2 regions of the Clostridium sp. FP1 genome follow, and region 2 is predicted to be linked to the other one. Evidence: predicted binding sites of a transcription regulator. Region 2 holds the regulator's gene; the other holds the start of a gene.
What was found. Region 2 encodes Rex, which represses fermentation and respiration genes when NADH is low (regulators of the CRP and FNR family bind a similar motif). Its sites were predicted from a motif close to ATTGTTAANNNNTTAACAAT; they were not measured.

Region 1: adhE (bifunctional acetaldehyde-CoA/alcohol dehydrogenase) is a predicted target of Rex. The motif match lies at 10,088-10,107, and genes of this name have one in related genera.

Annotation. Positions count from the first base shown of each region.
Region 1 is NZ_JAAMNJ020000001.1:2,504,702-2,517,442, reverse strand. It holds gene G9F70_RS12160 (DNA-3-methyladenine glycosylase I) at 1-391, shown strand, start outside; gene G9F70_RS12155 (glycerate kinase) at 492-1,625, opposite strand; gene G9F70_RS12150 (GntP family permease) at 1,705-2,955, opposite strand; gene G9F70_RS12145 (CdaR family transcriptional regulator) at 3,116-4,177, opposite strand; gene G9F70_RS12140 (DUF4342 domain-containing protein) at 4,353-4,814, shown strand; gene G9F70_RS12135 (response regulator transcription factor) at 5,015-5,698, shown strand; gene G9F70_RS12130 (sensor histidine kinase) at 5,865-7,193, shown strand; gene adhE (bifunctional acetaldehyde-CoA/alcohol dehydrogenase) at 7,369-9,951, opposite strand; gene G9F70_RS12120 (YdbC family protein) at 10,397-10,618, opposite strand; gene uvsE (UV DNA damage repair endonuclease UvsE) at 11,298-12,260, shown strand; gene G9F70_RS12110 (methyl-accepting chemotaxis protein) at 12,417-12,741, opposite strand, start outside.
Region 2 is NZ_JAAMNJ020000001.1:588,644-601,384, reverse strand. It holds gene G9F70_RS03110 (sulfide/dihydroorotate dehydrogenase-like FAD/NAD-binding protein) at 1-281, opposite strand, end outside; glycine riboswitch at 421-524, opposite strand; gene G9F70_RS03105 (iron-containing alcohol dehydrogenase) at 810-1,976, opposite strand; gene G9F70_RS03100 (3-hydroxybutyryl-CoA dehydrogenase) at 2,307-3,155, opposite strand; gene G9F70_RS03095 (electron transfer flavoprotein subunit alpha/FixB family protein) at 3,281-4,291, opposite strand; gene G9F70_RS03090 (electron transfer flavoprotein subunit beta/FixA family protein) at 4,305-5,087, opposite strand; gene G9F70_RS03085 (acyl-CoA dehydrogenase) at 5,101-6,240, opposite strand; gene G9F70_RS03080 (short-chain-enoyl-CoA hydratase) at 6,318-7,097, opposite strand; gene G9F70_RS03075 (redox-sensing transcriptional repressor Rex) at 7,299-7,937, opposite strand; gene abc-f (ribosomal protection-like ABC-F family protein) at 8,283-10,208, shown strand; gene G9F70_RS03065 (M14 family metallopeptidase) at 10,895-12,166, opposite strand; gene G9F70_RS03060 (OAM dimerization domain-containing protein) at 12,324-12,741, opposite strand, start outside.

The DNA.
Region 1 (12,741 bases), 1.9 Mb from region 2:
TGATTTTGATTTTAATAAAATAGCACAATACGATGATGAAAAAGTTATTGAGCTTATTCAAAATAAAGGCATTATTAGGAATAAACTTAAAATAGCAGCTTCCATAAATAATGCTGTGATGTTTATTAAAATCCAAGAGGAGTTTGGTAGCTTTGACGCTTACATATGGGCTTTCGTGGATAATAGCCCTATAATTAACCATTGGGACAGTATTGCAAATGTGCCCGCAACCTCTGAATTATCAGATAAGGTTAGCAAGGATTTAAAAAAACGTGGTTTTAAGTTCTTAGGTTCCACTATAACTTATGCTCATCTTCAAGCTACAGGCATAATAAATGACCATATCAAAAGCTGCTTTAGATACACTGAAGGGGCTACAGTTTCGAATTGAAAGTTGAGAGTGAAGGGGATTTTCCTTAACATAAAAACAGTAAAATAGTTCTTAATAAGACCTTAGTGTCTTATTAAGAACTATTTTGTTATTACAAAACTTATTTATTAAGCAAGATAATTCTAGCTATATTTTCACAAGTTCTTTCAATATTTTCTGGACCTTTTTTAAGTGCTTTTTCAATTGTGTCAGCTTCTGATAATATGCCTATTATAGAATTTATTCCATGCTCATATAATGCCTCTACTCCATCACCTATACGTCCTGCAAAGGCTATAACAGGTATATTATATTCCTTTGCTATTAAGGCCACTCCAAGGGGTGTTTTACCATAAAGTGTTTGTGCATCTATACTTCCTTCTCCAGTAAACACATAATCCGTATATTGCATTTTTTCTTTAAGTTTAGTATGTTCTGTAACCAATTCTATTCCCCTTTTAAGTTCTGCACGAAAGAAAGCAAGAAGTCCTGCGCCTAGCCCACCCGCAGCTCCCGCTCCAGGAATACTTTCAATATCCATACCTAACTGCTGTTTTATAATTTTTGCATAGTGACTTAAATTATCATCTAAAATTTTCACCATTTCGAGAGTGGCTCCCTTTTGCGGCCCAAAAATATAAGACGCACCATTTTTTCCTGTTAAGGGGCTCGTAACATCACAAGCTACTTCAATCGTAGTACCTTTAAGTCTTTTATCTAGTCCATCTAAGTCTATCTTATGAAGAAGATTTAAATATCCGCCACCTAAATTGATTTCTTCATTATCCAATGTTAACAGCTTTCCACCAAGTGCTTGTATCATTCCTGCTCCGCCATCATTTGTAGCACTACCACCTATTCCTATGATCAAATGATTAACGCCCTTATCTAGGGCAGCTTTAATTAATTGTCCTGTACCATAAGTTGTAGTTAAAAGAGGATTTCTTTTCCCCCTAGGCACAAGGTGTAAACCACTAGCGCTAGCCATCTCAATTACTGCTGTTTTTTTATCTCCAAGTACTCCAAATGTAGCCTCAACTTCATCACCAAGAGGCCCTTTAACTAGCACTTTATATAGTTCACCTTCTGTTGCGTCTACAAGGGACTGTACTGTTCCTTCTCCACCATCAGCCATTGGAACCTTAATGCATTCTGCATAGGGAATAACCTTTCTAATCCCTCTTTCCATAGCATCCGCTGCCTCTTTTGCTGTCATACTTTCCTTAAAGGAATCTGGTGCTAACAAAAATTTCATATTTATCTATCCTTTCCAAAGTAAGTCTATAATTTGTGCCTTGAGATATATTTTATTATTAATATAAATACTTAGTTTTCTAACGCATTATTCCAAATATCACTGTTGACACTAAAGTCATAGTTAAACCAACTAATGATTCATAGGGTATAAGTTTTAATCTTTCTTTCATATCCATAAATATACTTCCACCTGTAGCATGAAAAAAACTTCCATGTGGGAGATGATCTAAAACTGTTGCTCCACTATGAATCATTGCTGCTGCGGAAAGAGGTGAAACTCCAAGGTCCAATATGGTTCCACCAAATACTGTACTTGCTACTGCAGTACCCGATGTAGTGGAAGCTGTAGCCGCCGACATTAATATTCCTGCTATTGGCGCTAATGCATATACAGGAAGTCCTGAAGCAACAAGTCCTTGAATAATTACGTCTTTTAACCCAGAATTCGCTATAATTCCTGCAAGAGTTCCTGTACCAATAAGTAAAATAGCCACTCCACTCATTTTGCTTAATCCAACAACTGAGTATTTATTTAAGTTTTTTATTTTTCCCATGGCAAGGGCCCCTATAGCTCCTCCAACTGGCAACGCTATTAATGGATCTATGCTAATCTTAAATAATGGTCTAAGAGAAAGTAATACTATCGCGACTATTGGCCCCACAATTGCTGAACCAAAACTTGGTTTTTGTTCAACTGCACAAGCGACTTCATCTTCTGCAATAAAACTTCCTTTTTTAACTAGCTTTTTAGCTATTATGCATGTAACAATAAGTCCAAATATTGCTGGCACTATCCCTGCTGCCATAACTGATGTTAAGGGTATTTTAAATGCATCTGCTGCAGCTATTGCATTAGGATTAGGGGACATAATATTTCCTGCCTTTCCGCCTCCTATCATAGCAATAAGTATGGATGTTTTCGACAATTTGGCACGACTAGCAATAGACATTGCTATTGGTGCTACTGTAATAACTGCTACATCTACGAAAACACCTACAGATGTCAGTACTAAAGTTGCTAGTGCCAGTGCTACTAGAGAATTATTTTCTCCTATTTTATCTACAATAGTTTCTGCAATCTTTGCAGCAGCGCCTGATTCTATAAGCACACCTGCTAAAACTCCAGCAGTAAGTATTCTTAAGATGGCTGGCATAATGCCTTTTGCACCCTCAATCATAATTTTAACAGTGTCTGTTAGTCCTGCTCCACCTACTAACCCACCAATTAATGCACCTAATATAAGTGCATATGCTGGATGAACCTTTTTAATTATTAAAATAATTGCTAATATAAGTGCGATAATTGCGCCTAATGCTGTTATTTGCATATTTGTTCCTCCTTTGTTTGTTCCTTTTCTATATTGTAAACGAATTCAAATATATAAACATTAGGCAATTGTTTAAGATTTACTCCATATTTTTTGTGCATTTGAACAATTAAATCATCACCATTTTATATAAGTGTGAGACTATCCCTCTGAAATGTCGTTAAATCTCGGATAAAATATATGCAGTATATAATTGAAACAGATCAATTAAGTTCTTGGGATTTTTCCCAGTAACCTCTTCAACCTTTTCTAACCTATAATTCAATGTATTTCTATGAATATAAAGTGCCTCAGCAGTCTTGTTTGCTTGCCCATTCATATTTATATATGTAATCAGTGTTGTTAATAAGTCTAATTTATTCTCAGCTTCTAATTTTACAATTATATTTTCCATCTGACTATTCCCTTTAAAACTTGCTATAAGTGAAATAAATTCTACATCTTTATATAGATGGATTTTTCTTTCTACTTGAAGCTTTTTACCAATTTCAAGGGCCGTGTTTGCTTGTTTAAATGATACGCCAAAAACACTTTCATTTAACCCTACCCCTACCTCAAGGTAATGCTCTTCTTTTTTGCATAAAAACCTTTCTAATCTTTTAGTAACAAGACTGTCATAATACATATAAATAACAATAGTTGAAGGGTTAAGTTTTAAAAAGAACTCATCGCTCCTTATAAAATTCAACAAGTTACCCTTTACTTTTTCAATACAACTCTCATTAAAAGTTAATACCACAGCCACCCTAGGAATAGATACATCGATTCCCAAAGCATCTCCTCGTTCTTTAAAATCTTGATTATAGTTGATTTTTCGATAGGTTAATTCATATAAAAACTCATCTTTTAACTGTTCACTAATTTTTCTTTGAAATAGAACATACTCCTGATTCACTAAAAGTTCAGCAGTTATTCTAACTAGTTCAACAAAAGGTTTAACCTCTTCTGGTTTACCTGTAATTCCTATAACCCCAACAACTTTATTTTGAAAAAGTATAGGCGTATTTACCCCTGGCTTTGTGTCTAACCCACCTTGCAAAATTTCAATCATATTTTTCTTAGCTATAGCTTCCATAGCTCCTTCATGTAGCTTATATAATCTATTTTTGTCTCCACTTCCAATAATAATTCCCTTTTCATTCATAATATTAACATTATATGGTATTACATTCATCATTCTATCTACTATGCTTTGTGCTTGCTGTTCTGTTAATGTGATCATATATATCACTCCATTTCTCACTTTAAATATATCACTCTTATTAATCTCATGGAAAGAAATTTCTAATGCAATTCTAATCTCCTACTAATAATGCCTTAATACTTACATTATATAATAAAAACATAGAAAACAAATAATTCTTACACAACCCAAATAAAAATTAGGAGGAGTTTAAATGTCAATAAATTTAGAACAAATTGATGAGTTAAGAAAAAGAGCTAATGTAAGTTATGAGGATGCTAAAGCCGCCTTAGAGCAAAATGACGGAGACCTTCTTTGTGCACTAGTATATCTTGAAAAACAAAATAAGATTAAACCCGACGAGATCCCTTCTAGCGAAAGTAAATTCTTTAAGAAAGTAAAAAAACTTATTAAAAAAGGGAACGAAACAAAAATAATAGTTAAAAAAGATGATGCTGTAGTATTAAATATCTGTGTAACTCTAGGAGTTATAATAACTATAGTAGCTACACCTATTGTAATCACAGCATTAATATTAGCCCTCGCAACTAACCATAAAATAAGAATTCAAAAGAAAAACAATGAAGATTTAGAAGTAAATAATATTTTTGATAAGATGTCCATTGCTGTTAATAAAGTAACTACAAAAATCACAGAAGAAATGAAAAGTGAATAACCCCTCATAACCTACATTTAATCTATGTAGGTTGTTTTTTTATAATAAAAAAAATATAAATCTGATTGTCTGCAATTATATATAAAGTAATATATAATAAAAGTATGGTTATTAACTCAACTTTCGCACATAACTTCTCTATGTTATTATGTGCGAAAATTTGGTGACTAATATAATATATTTTGGGGGTTAAATTATATATGAGTGGACAAAAAATTTTAATAATTGAGGATGAAATAAAAATAGCACGATTTCTTGAATTAGAATTAACTTATGAGGGGTATAGCGTTTATCAATGCCATGACGGACGTGAGGGTTTAGATAAAGCCCTTAACGAAACTTTTGATATAATAATTCTTGATGTTATGCTACCATCTTTAAACGGGCTAGAAGTATTAAGACGCCTAAGACAAGTGTCTGCAGTTCCCATTATAATGCTTACTGCTAAAGATGAGATAATGGATAAAGTTATGGGTCTTGACATAGGCGCTGATGACTATATGACTAAGCCTTTTGCTATTGAAGAATTACTAGCAAGAATAAGAACAGCATTAAAAAAAGTGCCTGTATTTAAAGAAAGCACTAATATATTATCTGCTAGCGAATTGTCTATAGACTTAGATGCCCATATGGTTAGCTTTAAAAATAGTTCTATTGAACTAACTAAAACGGAATTCGATTTACTTAAATACCTAATTGAAAATAAAAATATTGTACTTACAAGAAATAAAATTATTGATATAGTATGGGGATATGAATATATGGGTGATACTAATGTAGTTGATGTTTACATTAGATATTTAAGAAGTAAAATAGATGATAGATTCAACAAGAAATTTATTTATACTATTCGGGGGGTGGGATACCTTTTAAAAGATGAATAATTTAAAATTTTTCTCTAAGTTTATGTTACAATACTTTCGTTTTCTTTCGCAATGCTTGCGATTTCTCTACAAGGCAATATCAATCATATTGAGTTTTATACCAAAGTTATTAAAGCAATTAATTTACAAAATTCATAAAAGATTAAGATTTTCCATTAGTTTTAAAATGACTGCAGTATACACACTTATTTTTTCTACTACACTGCTTCTATTAAGCGTTGCTTTAATTATAGGCTTTAGATTTTTTCTACTACATGAAGTTCAGGGTGAACTTACTAGATACAGTTCAGTAGCTGTTAATTATGCTAAATTAGACAAAGATCTTCAAAGCTTTAATATTAATATTTTTTCTAATATAGAGTACATAACCTTTAATGTTTTTGATAAAAGTGAAAATCTTGTTTATTCTACCCAAAAGAATAAAAACGAGATATATTTCCATAAAGATGCCTCAACTTACCCTGTTATTAATGAAATAAACCAACAACTTGTTTTTATTACTACTAAACTCGATCAAAATAATAAAATCTTTTATCTTCAGCTTTCTAAAGACCTTAAAAAGGAAAATGAATATTGGGGCATTTTTTCTTTAATTATTTTTTTCGTAAATATATTCTCTTTAATGTTTACCTTAGGTGTGGGTTCTAAAGCCAGTAAGAAAATGCTTCTACCTATAAAAGACATGACAAAAACCACAAAAGCTATTTCAATTAATGCTTTAGAAACCAGATTGAATGTTAGTGTTTCCCAGGATGAGCTAAAAGATTTAGCTGAAACTATTAATAAAATGTTAGATGGTATTCAAACTTCCTATGAACAGCAAAACCAATTTGTATCAGATGCTTCTCATGAGCTTCGAACACCAATAGCTGTAATTCAAGGCTATGCAAATATGCTGTACCGCTGGGGAAAAGATGATAAAGAAGTATTAGAGGAATCTATAACTGCTATAAGGAGTGAAGCCTGCGATATGCAGCAGTTAGTAGAAAAACTTTTATTTCTTGCAAGAAGTGATAAGAACACTCAAAAAATCGAAAAAACTAGTTTTTATATTAATGAATTAGTAGATGAAATTATAAAGGAAACAAAACTAATTGATGCTTTACATGAAATTAAAACTGATGTAAATCAGCAAGTTTCTGTTTATGCAGATAAAAAATTACTTAAGCAAGCATTAAGAGTTTTTATAGATAATAGCATAAAGTACACCCCTAGCGGTGGACGTATTGTGTTAAATAGTTATATTAAAAAGAAGAATCTAATTCTTGAAATTATAGATACAGGAATAGGTATTTCTAAAGAAGATCTTCCCCATATTTTCAATAGATTTTATAGATGTGATAAGTCAAGAACAAAAGAAAGTGGTGGAACCGGACTTGGTTTATCTATAGCAAAATGGATTATTGGCAGGCATAACGGCTCCATTATAGTTGAAAGCAGACCTGAAATTGGAACAACCATAAGGATTGGACTTCCTATGGAAAATAAACTATAATCATATTTTTGAAATTAGGATCTTTTCTTATATATACTTTTCGTTATAGCATAATATAAGAAAAACGCTGAATAATTCAAAAGCATCATTGCATTTTCATGCAATGATGCTTTTTTGTATATAAGTTGAATAAACTTCTCAAGGATAAATTTTAAAGTTTATCAAATTAACTGATTTATTTTTCAAAAACATTTATATACATTTGCTTAAGTTCACTGATTAATGGATATCTTGGATTCGCACCTGTACATTGGTCATCAAAAGCTTGCTCACTCATATGGTCTAATGTAGCATAGAATTTCACTTTAGACACTCCTGCTTCACTTATTGTCATAGGAATGTTAATCTTAGCTTTTAGTTCATCAATAGCTTTAATTAATAATTCTATTTTTTCATCTTCTGTGTTTCCACCTAATTGTAAATAGTCAGCAATTCTTGTATATCTCCACTTAGCATTTGGATATTTATATTGTGGGAATGCTGCTTGTTTTGTTGGGTTATTTACAGCGTTGAATCTTATAACCTCATTGATTAATAATGCATTAGCAATGCCGTGTGGTACATGATGCTCTGCTCCTAATTTGTGTGCCATTGAGTGACATACTCCTAGGAAAGAATTAGCAAATGCCATACCAGCCATTGTTGAAGCATGAGCCATTTTTTCTCTTGCTTTTATATTAGTGGTACCCTCATTGTAAGCTTGTGGTAAATACTTAAATATTAATCTCATTGATTCTAAAGCAAGTCCATTAGTATATTCTGAAGCAAGTACTGATACATAAGCTTCTATAGCATGAGTTAAAGCATCTATACCGGAAGCTGCTGTAAGTCCCTTTGGCATATTCATCATAAGCTCTGCATCTACTATAGCCATATCTGGAGTTAACTCATAATCAGCTAATGGATATTTAACTCCTGTTTTTTCATCAGTAATTACTGCAAATGGAGTAACTTCTGAACCTGTACCTGCTGAAGTTGGCACAGAAATCATCATAGCTTTTTCACCCATCTTAGGGAATGGATATACTCTCTTTCTAATATCCATAAATCTCATAGCTAAATCTTCAAATCTTACTTCTGGATGCTCATACATTACCCACATGATTTTTGCTGCATCCATTGGCGATCCACCACCAAGTGCTATAATTGTATCTGGCTTAAATATTGCCATTTCTTCAGCACCTTTTTTTGCTATAGCAATGGTTGGATCTGGTTCTACGTCATAGAATATCTTATACTCTACTCCAATTTCTTCCAAAACATGAGTAACTTTATCTACATATCCTAGGTCATAAAGAATCTTATCAGTTACTATAAATGCTTTCTTCTTGTTCATATCCTTTAATTCTTTTAAAGCTACTCCTAGGCTACCATATTTAAAATAAATTTTTTCTGGAACTCTAAACCAAAGCATATTTTCTCTCCTCTCAGCTACACTCTTCACATTTAATAAATGCTTAACTCCAACGTTTTCTGATACGGAGTTTCCACCCCATGAACCGCACCCTAGTGTTAATGAAGGAGCTAGCTTAAAGTTGTATAAATCTCCTATAGCTCCTTGAGCTGCTGGCATATTTACTATAACTCTCCCTGTTTTCATGGTTGCACCAAACTTAGCTATTCTATCTGTAGACTTAGTTCTGTGAGTGTACAATGATGATGTATGACCAAAGCCACCAAGTTCAACAAGTCTTTCTGCCTTTTCTAGTGCTTCATCGAAAGTTTTAACCTTATACATAGCAAGTACTGGAGATAATTTTTCGTGTGAAAATGCTTCTTCAAGTTCTACAGATTCAACTTCTCCTATAATAACCTTTGTTTCTTCTGGAACTTTAACTCCTGCCATTTCTGCTATCTTAAAGGCAGATTGACCTACTATATTTGCATTTAATGATCCATTAGTTAAAATTATTTTCCTTACTTTATCTACTTCTGCTTTTTTAAGAATATAAGCTCCTCTTTCAGAAAATTCTTTCCTAACTTCATCATATATTTCTTCCATAACTAATACTGATTGCTCTGAAGCACATATTACTCCGTTGTCAAAGCTCTTAGAAAGTAAAATTGAATTTACAGCCATTTTAATTTCTGCTGTTTCATCAATAATTGCAGGTGTATTTCCTGCACCAACTCCAATAGCTGGTTTTCCTGATGAATAAGCAGCTTTAACCATTCCTGGTCCACCTGTTGCAAGTATTATATCTGCTTCTCTCATAACAATCTGCGAAAGTTCTACCGAAGGTTCATCTATCCAGGCTATTATACCTTTTGGTGCGCCAGCTTTAACTGCAGCATCTAGTATTATTTTAGCTGCTGCAATAGTAGACTTTTTCCCTCTTGGATGTGGAGAAAAAATGATACCATTTCTAGTTTTTAATGATATAAGAGCTTTAAATATTGCTGTAGATGTTGGATTTGTAGTTGGCACAATAGCTGCTACAACTCCTATTGGTTCTGCAATTTTTGTAATACCAAAGGATTTATCTGTATCGATAATTCCACAAGTTTTTTCATCTTTATATTGATTATATATATATTCTGAAGCAAAATGGTTTTTTATAACCTTGTCTTCTACAATTCCCATACCTGTTTCTTCCACTGCCATCTTTGCTAAATCAATTCTTGAATTATTTGCAGCCATTGCTGCTTGTCTAAATATTTCATCTACCTGTTCTTGAGTATAAGTAGAAAACTCCTTTTGAGCATTTCTAACCTCTTTTATTCTAATCATTAATTCTTCTACGTTTGTTACTTTCATATGCTACACCTCTTTCATAATAATAGATTACATTAATGGTCAACTTTGCATAATAATATTTTATTTATTGATTTGAAGTAATTTTTTATTTAATATTTAAAACATTTTTTTATTTTGAATGTTTGCTCCTTGTTTATGTGTTAATTATATCACAATGTTTTTATAATTGTAAACATTTATTTTATTATTTTTATCATATTTCATTATTCATTAGCAATCATTAGATGGTTGCAAACCTTTACATATAGGCAAATACAAGCTTGTTTGCATCATTTTTTTTATCTGCCTTTTATCATTATTAATACAAAACAAGGATGAAAGTATGTTATTTTTTAAACGATATAGCTTTTATGTTTACTTTCAGATAGGACGTTGCAATTTTCCATATAAAAAAACAAGGGATGGCAAAATTACCATACCTTGTTTCCATGTAACTTAATACTTGTTACAAATTTATCTTATTAAGCAATGCTTTAAGTTTTATAAGCTCTTCTTTAGATAAGGTAACCCCTTTTCCCATTTTTTCATGTTCTGGAGACCAATCTCTAATATCGTATTTTGCCTCTTTATCATTCCAGCTTATAAGATTTAATTCTTTTCTCCATGTTTTACCAGATTCTGATAATTCTCCTAATGTTTCTTTTATTTCGTATTTTATATCTGCCATGTTATACCTCCACTAATAATTTTAACTACTACATTAATATTATATGATTTTCACATAAAAAGCTATAATTTAGATATTTTATAGCAATAAAGCCTTTTTACATTCTATATTTCATATTTTGCAATGATTCTATTGAAATTATAGAAATATTTATTTGATTATTTGTATATTATTTTACACACACTATAGTTATGTGATATGATTAAACAAGGGTTTATTCTAACATCTATTCAAGTATTATATTTATTTAGTAAGATGTTTTTAACAAACATTTTAAATATTGTTATAGCTTTTATTATATAGCGATTTATAAGTAACTCTTTTATTAGTAATTTTTATGCCATGACTTAAAATATTTCCTACAATGTTTATAAGTTAACTTCATTATGGGGAGTATTATAAAAATATACTTATTAAAGGATATTAAAATTTCAATATGATTGAGCAATAATTAGAATATATTAAAGAATATCAGTTAGTAGAAATGTTTTAACGTCATTTCAGAAGGAGTTCCCCCTATCTTCCATGAGTGAGCCTATTACTCTAAAAAGGATAAAACTTTAGGTGGAATATATCATTCATTCTGAAGTCGTTAATGTTGCAGCTTTGAAAATAAAAAAGCTTGCGCAAATGATGATTTAATTTATTGGTATAACTATATTATATGAGGAGTGATATTATGCAAATAAGATTAGGCTACGTGGCTACTGCTTTAAAAGCAGCAAAAATAACTTCTGCTAGCACAGTAACTTTTTCTACATATACGAAACAATCGACGGACAGAGATAAACTTGAAAAACTACAAAAGGTAGCGGTATCAAACGTCAATGATTTGTATAAAATTCTAGAATACACTGTAAAAAACGATGTTCACTTTTATAGGATAACTTCCGCTTTAATACCTCTAGCAACTCATCCTGAAGTTACAGATTGGGAGTTCAGAAGAATTTTAAAAATGGATTTTGATTGGCTTGGAAATTATATAAACAATAATAATTTAAGAGTTGATACTCATCCTGATGAATCTAATGTTATAAATAGTTCTAAGGAAGAAGTAATAAAATCTACTGAAAAGAATCTTATGTTCCATGCAAATCTTTTCCAAGATATTAATTATCCTTTAGGAAAAATGATATTACACATTGGAGGTAAAGAAGGTGGCAAACTTGCTGCTACGGAAAGATTCTTTAAGAATTATAATAATCTGCCAAAAGAAATAACAAAATCAGTAGTGTTTGAAAATGATGACAAAAGCTTTACTACAAAAGAAGTATTAAACATATGCAAGGAAATAAATGTACCTATGGTGCTAGATGTACATCATCATAACTGCAACAACGGTGGCGATGACCTAGAACCTATGTTAAAAGATATATTCTCCACTTGGGAAAACGAACTTCTACCAGTAAAAGTACATTTTTCGAGCCCAAAAACTGGAGAAAAAGATAAAAAGCATGCTGATAACATTGATCCAGAAGCTTTCATCGAGTTTATTGAAAAGTGTATTCCACTAGGAATTGACTTAGATATAATGCTAGAGGCAAAACTAGCTGATTTGGCATTATTCAAACTTGTAGATGATGTTAAAACTTTAAAGCCTGAATGGACTTGGCTTGATACTAGTACTTTAGAATTTAATTAAACTTTATTATATAAATAAAAGGCTCAAAGAATTTTTATATTCTTTGAGCCTTTTATTTATATTAATTTATTCTACTTGTTTAAGTAATTCAATATTTTTCCCATAATTGAATTTAAATTTACTTGTTTTAAATCTGAAACTGTAACAATACTATTTCTAAATTTTAAATTTGTTAGTACTCTCTCTTAAATCATCTGCTAAACAATTCAGGTTTTCTGCTGCTTTAACTACTTCTTGAATTCCTGCTAATTGCTCATGTGAAGATGCACTTACTTCTTGCGTAGTGGCAGCTGCTTCCTCTACTACTGAAGCTACATTTCCAAGTTTATCTCTTAAAATATCCTTATATTGGTTAATGTTTTGCAATGAACTATTTACATCCACCATATTGCACTCTAGTAATTCTATGGATTTTTTAATTTTGATAAATGTTTCATTTGTTACTTCTACGCTTTTATTAGTTTTATCATTTAATTCTGTA
Region 2 (12,741 bases):
TCTGATGCTTGTCCAAGTGGTCCTACAAAATCTAAAAACGAGTCCCCAACTTCATAATTTTCCATTTCTTTTGTTGAACAGCCTATTGTTTGAACTACAATAGTAACTGTACCTCTTTTAGTATCATAGTCAGAGATTGTGAGTGGTATTCTTTCACCTTTTTCGTCCATTTTGATAATTACAAATTGACCTGGTTTTGCTGATTTAGCTACTCTTGGCGCCTCAATATCCATTAAAAATATTTGAGGTGCTAATGCTCTTTTCTCAATGATTTTATACATTTTTATTCCTCCATATTCATCTATGATTTTATATTTAATTTTTTTGCAACATATTTATTAGTAAAACGATTGCAAGGCATCTTTGTTTAGATACCTAAAGTAAATAGACAGGCAGTAAAGAGCATAGAAATACTAATGCTATTCACTACCTGTCCTTTTATCTGAAAGTTTCCTCAAAATAGTAACCTATTTGAGTTTCTTCTTCGATGCCCATATTAAATGGATCTCTCCAGGGACATGTCCAATTATTGTACTCTACCTGAAAGCTTCCGAGTAATTCTTAGCAAAATTTACTCGTTTCTTCTTCGGTTACCCCAAAATATATGGGATATCTCCAACAATTATCATCCACCCATATTAAATTACATTTATAGTTTAAGTCTTTCTACGTATATAGTCAACATAAACTAGCCTATCTCCTATTTGTTTTTTCTATAAGTAGCATAAAAATAGCATAAATTTGCAACTTAAAATTATCTTTTAAAATTGCAAATTTATTTTATATTACTGTATTCTAATCATTTAAGTCTAAAAATTAACTTTTTCTCCTGTAAATGTGCAAGTAAATACTTTTTTCATTTCATCCACATTTATTGATCTTGGGTTAGATCCTGTGCATGCATCTTTTATAGCATTTTCAGCCATAAAATCTACATTTGCTTCAAATTCTTCTTTAGTTATTCCATATTCAGCTAAAGAACATGGTATATTCATAACTTTATTTAAATCTCTTATCATATTAGTTAATGAATCTATTAATTCATCTTGCGTATTTCCACTTAAACTTAAGCTTCTTGCAATAGCCGCATATCTATCTCCACAAGCTTTTTTGTTGAAATCTATAACATATGGAAGAAATATTGCATTTGCGCAGCCATGAGGGATATGTAATACAGCACCTGTTTTGTGTGCCATACTATGAGCAATTCCTAGTAGTGCATTTGAGAATGCCATTCCAGCCAAGCATTGCGCAATGTGCATTTCATTTCTTGCCTGCTCATTTCCTTCAAAGGACTTTAATAAATTTTCTCTAATCATAGTTATAGCTTGCATTGCCAATGGGTCTGAAAAGCTTGAATGAAGTCCTGCTACATAAGCTTCAATTGCATGAGTTAATGCATCCATGCCTGTATGCGCTACTAATTTAGGTGGCATTGTTTGAGCCAGTGCAGGATCAACTATTGCTATATCTGGTGTTAAATTGAAATCTGCTAGTGGATATTTTATTTTTGCTTTATAGTCGGTAATTACTGAAAATGCTGTAACCTCAGTTGCTGTTCCACTAGTTGATGGTATAGCTATAAATTTAGCTTTTTGTCTTAGTTCTGGAAGACCAAAAGGTATAACCGCTTGTTCAAAAGTAAATTCTGGATATTCATAGAAAATCCACATTGCTTTTGCTGCATCAATTGGTGAGCCCCCACCAATTGATACTATTAAGTCTGGCTCAAATTCTCTCATTACTTTTGCACCATTCATAACTGTTTCTACTGATGGATCTGGTTCTACTCCAGTAATATGCTTAACTTCAATTCCTGCTTCTTTTAAATACTCTTCAACCTTATCTAAAAATCCGAATTTTTTCATAGAGCTTCCACCAGTAACTATTACTGCTTTTTTACCCTTTATAGTTTTTAAAACTTCTAATGAATTTTCTCCAAAATAAATGTCTCTTGGTAGTGTAAATCTATTCATTATATTTCCCCCCTATTTATATATAGAATCATATGTTTTTATACTTATATACTTTTATATTTATATGTTTATCAACATTTACGCCAACTTTGTTATTTGTTTAACTACATTGTTAATTATATAACGTCAGCAATTTAAAGTCAACCTTCAAACGACAAAATTTGATATATTTGGTAAAATAGTTTTGAATACTAACTTTTTTTTACTTAAACCTTACATGTTTGATATATAGATAATTTGCATTTTTAGCAAGTACAAAAAACAAGAGCATTATAACTTGCTATAAGTTATAATGCTCTCTAGATTCATTTCTCATATTAAAATATTATATTATCTTGTATAATTAAAGAATCCTTTTTTAGTTTTTCTTCCTAATAATCCGCCTCTAACGTATTTTCTTAAAAGACTATGAGCTCTGTATTTAGAGTCCCCAGTTTCTTTATATAAAACATCCATTATAGCAAGACATACGTCTAGTCCTATAAGGTCACCTAGTGCTAGTGGTCCCATTGGGTGATTAGCTCCTAGCATCATTGCTTTATCGATATCTTCTGCTGATGCAATACCTTCGGCAAATATTCCTATTGCTTCATTGACCATTGGTATTAATATTCTGTTTACCACAAATCCTGGTGCTTCTGCAATTTCTACAGGATCTTTTCCAATAGATATAGCCACTTCCTTTACAAGACTAAAAGTCTCTTCAGATGTAGCCATTCCTTTTATTACTTCTACAAGCTTCATCATTGGTGCTGGATTAAAGAAATGCATTCCTATAACCTTATCAGGTCTATTTGTAGCAGCTGCCACTTCTGTTATAGAAAGTGAAGATGTATTTGATGATAAAATAGTTTCTGGTTTACAGATTTTATCGAGTTCTGCAAAAATTTCTTTCTTGATTTCCATGTTTTCTACAGCAGCTTCAACTACTAAATCACAATCTGCTGCTAAACTCATATCAGTAGTCCCTGTGATTCTTGAAAGTATTTCTTCCATATTTTCTACTGTTATTTTTTCCTTGCTAACTAATCTTTCTAGATTTTTTTTGATTCCAGCAAGTCCTTTATCTACAAATTCATCTTTTATATCTCTTATTATTACTTCATATCCTTTAGCTGCAAACGCCTGAACAATTCCAGCTCCCATAGTTCCAGCTCCAAGTACAAAAATCTTTTCCATAAATAACACGCTCCTCAAATTTCATTTTATTTAAAACTAAAAGTAGTAACTTTTTTTAAAACTTACTCTAATACTAAATTCTAGCATTAGAGCAAGTTCACTTTAATTAAAGCTATTTAATTATATTATTTTTCATCATTTAATGCATTGATTTGATCTACCATTTCAGGGAGAACTTTTGTATAATCTGCAGCTATTGCAATATCTGCAACTTTCATGATAGGTGCAGATGCATCCTTGTTTATAGCTATTATAAAATCAGAATCTTGCATACCAGCTAAATGCTGAATTGCTCCTGATATACCACAAGCTATATACACAGTTGGTCTAACAGTTTTTCCTGTTTGTCCTACTTGAAGTGATTTATCTACCCAACCATTCTCAACTGCTGCTCTAGATCCTCCAACAACTCCGCCTAGGCTAGTTGCTAGTGTTTCCAGTATTGCAAAGTTCTCTTTAGATCCAACGCCACGACCACCAGATACAATGATATTAGCTTCTCCAATATCTGCTATATCTTTAGCAAGCTTTACAACTTCTAAAGTTTTAGTTCTGATATCAGCTTCTGTTAGATTTACAGTAACTTTTTCAATCTTGCAAGTTCTATTTTTATCTTTAGCTAATTTTTCAAAAACTCCTGGTCTAATAGTAGCCATTTGTGGTCTATGATCGGAGCAAACTATTGTAGCCATCAAGTTTCCTCCGAATGCTGGTCTTGTCATAAGTAAATTTTTAGTTTCTGTATCTACATCCAAGGAAGTACAGTCAGCTGTAAGTCCTGTTGAAAGTCTTGCTGCTACCCTTGGTCCTAAATCTCTTCCTAAATAACTTGCTCCAATAAATATGACTTCTGGCTTTCTTTCGATAGCAAGTTCACAAATAACTTTTGCATAGGCATCAGTTGAAAAGTGGCCGAGTAGTGGGTGCTCAGCTACTATAATTTTATCTGCGCCAAATGCTATGAGTTCAGCCGTCATAGCATCTGTTTTATCTCCAAGTACTACCGCTGTTAATTCTACTTTTAATTTATCTGCTATTTCCCGTCCCTTACCTAAAATCTCAAGTGATACTTTTTGAAGTTCTCCATCTCTTTGCTCAGCAAAGACCCAGATTCCTTTATAATCTTCTATATTCATGCTAAATCCCTCCTTAAATAAAGTGGTTTTCTTTTAATTTTGAAACTACATACTGAGCTGCTTCTTTAGGTGGTAACTTTACAAGTTCTCCGTTTCCTTTAGGTTCTTTAGTCATAGACTTCTTAACCTTTGTTGGCGAACCGCTTAGTCCAAGAAGAGCTTTATCTGCTCCAATAATATCTGCATTCCAAACTTTAACTTCTTTATTTTGATACATATCAAAAATGTTTTTTATATTCATGTATCTTGGCTGATTTAACTCTTTTATAGCTGTTAAAAGAACCGGTGTTTTAACTTCTATGTTTTCATATCCATCTTCCCAAGCTTTTCTAACTTTTAATCCGCCCTTAATTATTTCAACTTTTTCAACGTAAGTTATTTGAGCAAGACCTAAGTGTTCTGCTATTTCCGGACCAACTTGCGCTGTATCTCCATCAATTGCTTGTCTACCTGCAAAAACTACATCGTAGTCTAATTTCCTCAAAGTTGCTGCCAGTGCATGTGATGTAGCTAATGTATCTGCTCCTGCAAATGCTCTGTCAGATACTAATATTGCGTCGTCCGCTCCCATAGCTAGTGCTTCTCTTAGCGCTTTTTCCGCTTGTGGTGGTCCCATACTTATAACGGTTACATAAGCGCCATCGCTATCTCTTAATCTTAGTGCTTCCTCTAGTGCATTTTTATCATCTGGATTTATGATTGATGGAACTCCTTCTCTTATAAGGGTTCCTGTCTTTGGATCTATTTTAACTTCATTTGTATCTGGAACTTGTTTTAAACATACAACTATATTCACTTTTAATCCCCTCCTACTTTAATAAGTTTGCAGCGATAACCATTTTTTGTACTTGTGAAGTTCCTTCGTAAATCTCAGTTATCTTAGCATCTCTCATCATTCTTTCTACTGGATATTCTTTTGTATATCCATATCCTCCGAAGATTTGAACAGCTTTAGTTGTAACTTCCATAGCTGTTTCTGATGCGTATAATTTTGCTCTAGCAGCTTCTAAACTGTATGGAAGGCCATTATCTTTATTCCATGCTGCCTTATATACTAAAAGTTTTGAAGCTTCAACTTTAACATCTAGTTCAGCCATCATCCATTGTAAACCTTGGAATGCTGATAGAGGTTTTCCAAATTGTTTTCTTTCTTTCATGTATTTAGCTGCTGCTTCTAGTGCTCCTTCTGCAATTCCTAGTGCTTGAGCTGCTATACCAATTCTTCCTCCGTCAAGAGTTTTCATTGCTATACCAAAGCCTTTTCCTTCTTTTCCAAGCATGTTTTCTTTTGGAACTATGCAATTTTCAAATACAAGTTCAGTAGTTGAAGAGGCTCTTATTCCTAATTTATCTTCGTGTTTACCAATTGAAAATCCAGGAAACTCTTTTTCAACTATGAAAGCAGTAATTCCTTTTGTTCCTTTGCTCTTATCAGTCATAGCAAAGACTATAAATGTATCCGCTACTCCGCCATTCGTGATAAATATTTTCGAACCATTTAATATATAATTATCGCCCTCTAAAACCGCTGTAGTTTGTTGCTCAGACGCATCTGTTCCTGCATTCGGCTCAGTTAATCCGAACGCACCTAATTTTTCACCTTTTGCAAGTGGAATTAGATATTTTTTCTTTTGCTCTAATGAACCAAACATGTCTATTGGGCCCGCGCATAATGAAGTATGGGCTGAAAGTATAACGCCTGTAGTTCCACATGCTTTTGATAATTCTTCAACAGCTATAACGTAAGATAAATTATCTCCACCCGCTCCACCAAATTCAGTTGAAATTGGAATACCAAGCATATGATATCTAGCCATTTTCTCTACAGTTTCCATAGGAAATCTTTCTGTTCTATCTATTTCTGCAGCTAATGGTTCAACTTCGTTTATTGTGAATTCCCTTACCATTTGTTTTACAAATTCTTGTTGTTTTGTCAATGAAAAATCCATAACCCTTCCTCCTCACTATTCTCTGATAAAAATAATAATTATTATCTTTATCTTGTTTTTTTAAATTTTATATTTATTTATTTATTTTTAAAGCATTTTTCTGATTTTTCAAGAAATGCTGTCATTCCACTTTTTTGATCTTCTGTGGCAAAGCACGCGCCAAAAATTTCAGCTTCATAAATCAAAGCTGTATCTATATCCATTTGCATACCCCTATTGATTGCTGTTTTACACAACTTAACAGCTATAGGTGCGTTGTTAACAATTTTTTTAGCTAATAGTTTTGCTTCTTCAATTAAATTTTCAGGTTCTACTACCTTATTAACAAGCCCTATTCTTAAGGCTTCTTCTGCATTAATAATTTCTGCAGTAAATAATAATTGTTTAGCCATACCTGTACCTACAAGTCTAGCGAGTCTTTGGGTACCTCCAAATCCAGGTGTTATTCCAAGACCTGCCTCTGGTTGTCCAAATTTTGCTTTTGATGAAGCTATTCTAATATCGCAAGCCATAGAAAGCTCACAACCTCCACCTAGCGCAAAACCGTTTACTGCTGCTATTATAGGTTTTTCTAAAGTCTCTAGTTTTCTAAATACTTTGTTTCCTAAATTTCCAAATCTTCTACCACCCATTGCATCGAGATCTTTCATTTCTGAGATATCAGCGCCTGCAACAAAAGCTTTTCCCCCGCCTGTTATAATTACTGCGTAGATTTGGTCATCACTAGCAATTTCATCAATTGCGAGTTCTAGCTCTTTTAACGTTTCTGTATTTAATGCATTTAGAGCTTTGGGTCTACTAATTGTAATAACTGCAACTTTGTCTTCTTTTTGAAGAACAACATTTTTGTATTCCACAACAATCCACTCCTTACGAATTAATATATTATTAACAATTTGTTAATAATATAACAATTAAGATTGAAAAAAAATAATTGAAGTACTTTACTCCAATTACATTATATCTCTTTTCTGCACTTATTTCAACAAAAAAAACACCTTTTTATTTAAAAACAGTGTTTTCCAACTTTTAATTATGCTAAGTGTTCCACCACTATTTTATGGATATGTCCTGTCATTCATTAAACAACTGAGGGTTAAAAGACTTTCACTTAAATGGACATTCTCCACTATTATTTCTTCTGGTACATCTAAATCTACAGGTGCGAAATTCCATATACCCTTAACCCCATTTGTTACCATCATATCAGCCACTGTTTGAGCATTGTTTTTGGACACACAGATTACACCAATGTCTATGGGTGTTTCTTTTAAAAATCCCACTAACCCATCTATATCTATTACTTCAACATCTCTAATTTTCAGTCCTATAAGCTTTGGATTAATATCAAAAATACCCGCTAAGTTAAATGCCAGCTTTTCAAAATTAGTGTAATTTGCAATAGCTTGCCCAATATTGCCTGCACCTACTATTATCATCTTATATTCTTTTGACAATCCTAGTATTCCGCTGATTTCATTTAATAATTCTTTTACATTATACCCGTACCCTTGTTGTCCAAAATCTCCGAAGCAATTCAAATCTTGTCTAATTTGAGATGCTGTAAACCCAATTTTCTCCCCTAATTCTTTTGAGGATATTCTATCTACATCATTTTTTAAAAGTTCTCTTAAGTATCTATGGTATTTAGGCAATCTTTTAATAACTGCCATTGATATATTCTTTTTTCTTTCCACAGTTTACATCCCTCCACCAACATCATAAATTTCATATTATTTATTTTACCACACTATTATAAGTTAACACTACTTTTTATTACAAATTTAATAGTTCTTATTGTATTTTCCCCATTTTACTTCCTTTCTACACTATTTTTTAAAATTAATCCCACATATATTTGTTTTTCACTACAAAAGTTTCAATATAAATAGTACAATATTATATGAATGAACTTTAATTGTTATTTATAATTAGTAGAGTCTCATATTTTTAGCAATTCAACTACATTAATTACTTCAAATAGCATTGCATTTTATTATTGTAATAATATTTTAATACTACAGAGTAGGAAGGTGAACATAATAATAGTTCTAAGTTGCAAAGATATTCACAAAAGTTATGGTATAGATGTTATTTTAGACAAAATAACTTTTAGTATAAATGAAGGTGAAAAAGTCGGTTTTATTGGTGCTAATGGAGCTGGTAAATCTACACTTTTCAAAATACTTACAAATCAATTGGATTCTGATAATGGTGAGCTATTTATAGATAAAAACAAAAGAATTGGTTATCTATCTCAGGATCTAAGATTAAATTCCAATAATACTATATACGAAGAAACACTTTTAGTATTCGATAATCTATTAGCCTTAGAAAAAAACCTTAAAGATTTAGAATCAAAAATGAATGAACCTTATGATGCTTCAAAAGAAGAATACACTAACAGAATAATAAAAGAGTATACATTAACCTATGACCTTTACAATAATCGCGGAGGATACACCTATAAAGGAGAAATTAGTAGGGTTCTTAAAGGACTTGGCTTTATGGAAGAAGATTACAATAAGCCAATTAACATATTAAGCGGTGGTCAAAAAACTAGAGTTGCACTATGCAAGTTATTACTTAAAAATCCAGATGTACTTTTACTGGATGAACCTACTAACCACCTAGACTTAGATGCTATAGAATGGTTAGAAGATTATTTGAAATCCTATAAAGGGACTATGTTTATAATATCCCATGATAGATTCTTTTTAGATGCTATTTCTAATAAAACCTTTGAACTGCTTAACGGTCATGTAGATTGTTATAATGGGAACTATACAACTTTTATTGACTTAAAGAAGAAAAATTATGAAATTCAGTTAAAAGCCTACAATTTGCAGCAATCAGAAATAAAAAGACAAGAGGATATTATAACTAAGTATAGGTCCTTTAATAGAGAAAAAAGTGTAAGGGCTGCAGATAGCAGACAAAAATCTTTAAACAAAATGGAAAAGATCGATCTACCTGATAGAGATCCTAAAGAAACTAGGATGAATTTCGAAACAGAAATTAAAAGTGGAAATGACGTTCTTCATATAGAGAATTTATCAAAATCATTTGGAGATAATCTTTTGTTCCAGAATTTAAATTTAGATATGAAAAGATCAGATAAGATTGCTCTTATCGGTGAAAATGGTCGTGGGAAAACCACTCTTTTTAAAATTATTATGGATAAAATGGCCAGTGATACAGGCATAAAAATATTAGGAAAAAATATTTTTGTAGGATATTATGACCAAGAACAATCAAATTTGAATGATAGAAAAACTATAATAGATGAGGTTTGGGATGAATTCCCTAAACTTACTACCACAGAAGTGCGCAGTGCATTAGCTGCATTTTTATTCATAGGAGAAGATGTATTTAAAAATATATCCGCGTTAAGTGGTGGAGAAAGATGCAGGATAAATCTTCTTAAAATCATGCTATCTAAATCCAATTTCTTACTATTAGATGAACCAACAAATCACTTGGATATTATGTCCCGTGAAGCCTTAGAAGAATCAATCCTAGGATATGACGGCACCGTTATTGTAATATCCCATGATAGATATTTCTTAAACAAGGTAATTACTAAAATACTTGAATTAAATCAAGATGGCCTCAAAGAGTATTTAGGTAATTATAATTATTATATAGAAAAAAAGAAAAACCCTCTTAGGTTCCAAGTGGAAGAAGCCCAGGCCGGGATGTCAAAAACTCAAATTAATTTTGATAAAAAGAAGAAAAGAGAAGAATCAAAGTTAGAAAAACAAAAGAAAACGGACCTAAAAGACCTCGAAGATAAAATTTCTTCATTGGAACAAGAATCGGAAAAATTGAATAACGATCTTTGCCTTGAAGAGGTTTATTCAAACCCTACTCGAAGTTCTGACGTAAATAATCAACTTTCAAATGTTAAAAAGGAACTTCAAGATCTTTATGCAGCTTGGGAAGACTTTTTAGATGACGCAGAATAAAAATAGTGCCATTAAAGATACTATAAAAAAAGTATGAAATTTATCCTGCGTGCCTTGCAAACGGGCTCGAAACTGGAAATTCCATTTAAAATTCTAATCTTTTGCGATATAAAATTTCCTATCGCTCACATTCGCCATCCTGGCTCAGGTTCGCTAGCCTGTCGTCCTGACAGGCTTACGGAAATTTTATATCGCAAAAGAAGAATTTTTAAATGGAATTTCAATGTTTCTTCGCTTCTTATTGCAATGCACTACGGATAAATTTCACACTTCCCATATATTACTATTTTAACAAGCATCAAAAAGACTGCAGACAGAATACAAAAGTTCAGAAATATATAATAAGTTACAGACCCTTAGTTTATTTAGTAAACCTTAAGGTCTTTTACTATGAAAAATAATAGGTATTGGTATTTTTTCTTAGATTATGCTAACAAAAGTATATATTGCGCAGAATGCATTTGAACAAGCCTTAGTAATTCAAAATTTATTTTTTTGCAACTACGTAAAGAAAAAAGCATGTTTGAGCGACAGCGAGTTTGCTTTTTTTAGCAGATGCAAATAAAATAAATTTTAGAATTACTTGGCGAAGTGAAAGCATTTTAGCAATATATACTTGACCTTATAGCCTAATATAAGAAAAAACGCTTAATTAAATTTCATACTCCTTTAGTGTTTATAAAGGATTAAACCAATGCTCCTTCTAATAATACTTTGATGTTATCCTTATAAATTTTATTAAATTGACTTATTGGAAGAGGATTTTCTCCTAGTCCAACCTCAATGGTATAACCAGGTTTTCTATATTTATCTATAAACCAATCCTTATATCCTGCAAAACTTGTAATTCCATAGGTTTCTGCGAGTTCATAACCACTTAATTTTGAAAATATCTCTCCTATTTTTCTAGCTTCCGGACTAGCCAAATTTTGAAAATCCCAGTATATCACTTCCCCTTGACTGTGATAGGCTATTACTAATCTAAAATTATTTTTTCTTGTAAAATCCGCTAGAGCTTTAGACTCCGATTCTGATTCTGGCGACGTACCTGAATATCTTGTAGGCCCTGGTCCATATACCCCATAGCTTTTTTCTGCCTCCTTTGACTCTAACCATAGAGCATCATAATTATGATTAAGGTCTACCCCCCTTATATTTGCGCTCCAAGTTTTAGAAAAATCCGTACTTCCATTATTCCACTTAATTAAATCATTGTAGTATGGATTACTCCTATCTAGCCCATTAAGCACTAAGTCAACACCATCTGGATTCACCATAGGCATCACATATATACTGTTCTTATTCCATATATCCTGGACATTGTAACCCTCTAAATTTTGTCCTGTAGCATAGGCTTTAGAAAAATTCTCAATAAACTTCATTAAAAGTACAGTAGTTATCCATTCAATAGCATGATGAGACCCATTATAAAGAACTTTATTAGGTCCATTCCCCAGTTTTACATAATAAAGTTCTTTTCCTAGCTCACTCTTGCCTGCACTGGCAACTTCAATAAATGGGTACCTAGCCTTTAGTCCTTCTAAATCTTTTTTCATAATATCATAAGTGTAATCAATATTTGTATAAACCACCTCCAATGAATAAGGAACTATAATCTCACTTCCAACTTTCAAATTATTAGGATTTATTTGAGGATTAGCAGTAATTATACTTAGAGGTGTAGTGTAATACCTCCTTGCTATAAGATATAGTGTATCCCCGGGTCTAATTCTGTAGGTATCATAACCCATTAAAAATCTATTCATGAGTTTATAAGTGTCATCATTTACTACTCCAGTAGGTGATAGCCCAAAATATGTTTGGAACATCGATACTGCTGCCGCAGTTTTAGGTCCATAAATTCCATCTATTCCGTCCACACTATAACCTAGTTTATTAAGTAGTGCTTGTATTTCCATTACCTCGGTTCCTCTTAAGCCTATCTTTAGGATTTGCAAATTCCCCCTCCTAAAATTTGTTATAGTACTATTTTATGAAATTTAATGAAAAATGTTACAGATTTAATTGAGTTTAATACAAAAGATACCCCATATAGTAGACTTTTTTTAGTCTACTATATGGGGTACATTTTAGCTTTCTATCTAAGTTTGTTTTTTAAACGAGTCCCCTCTCAACCATTTCTGTAATTGCGAAACTTGCTATGTCCCCAGCAAATTTTCCTGGTCCGAAGCCTGCATCGTATCCAAGCTCTTTAGCAAGCTCATGTGTTATTCTTGGACCTCCACAAATTAATATAACCTTATCTCTGATTCCTTCTGCTTCTAATAATTCTACTAGGTTAGTAAGGTTTTGAATGTGTACATCCTTTTGAGTTACAGTTTGAGAAACTAGAAGAACATCTGCTTTAAGTTCTATAGCTTTTTTAATAAATTCTTCATTCTCAACTTGGCTTCCTAAGTTCAAAGCTTCTATCATAGGGTATCTCTCAAGACCATAGTGTCCTGCAAAACCCTTCATGTTCATTACAGCATCTATACCAACTGTATGAGCATCTGTACCTGTGCTAGCTCCA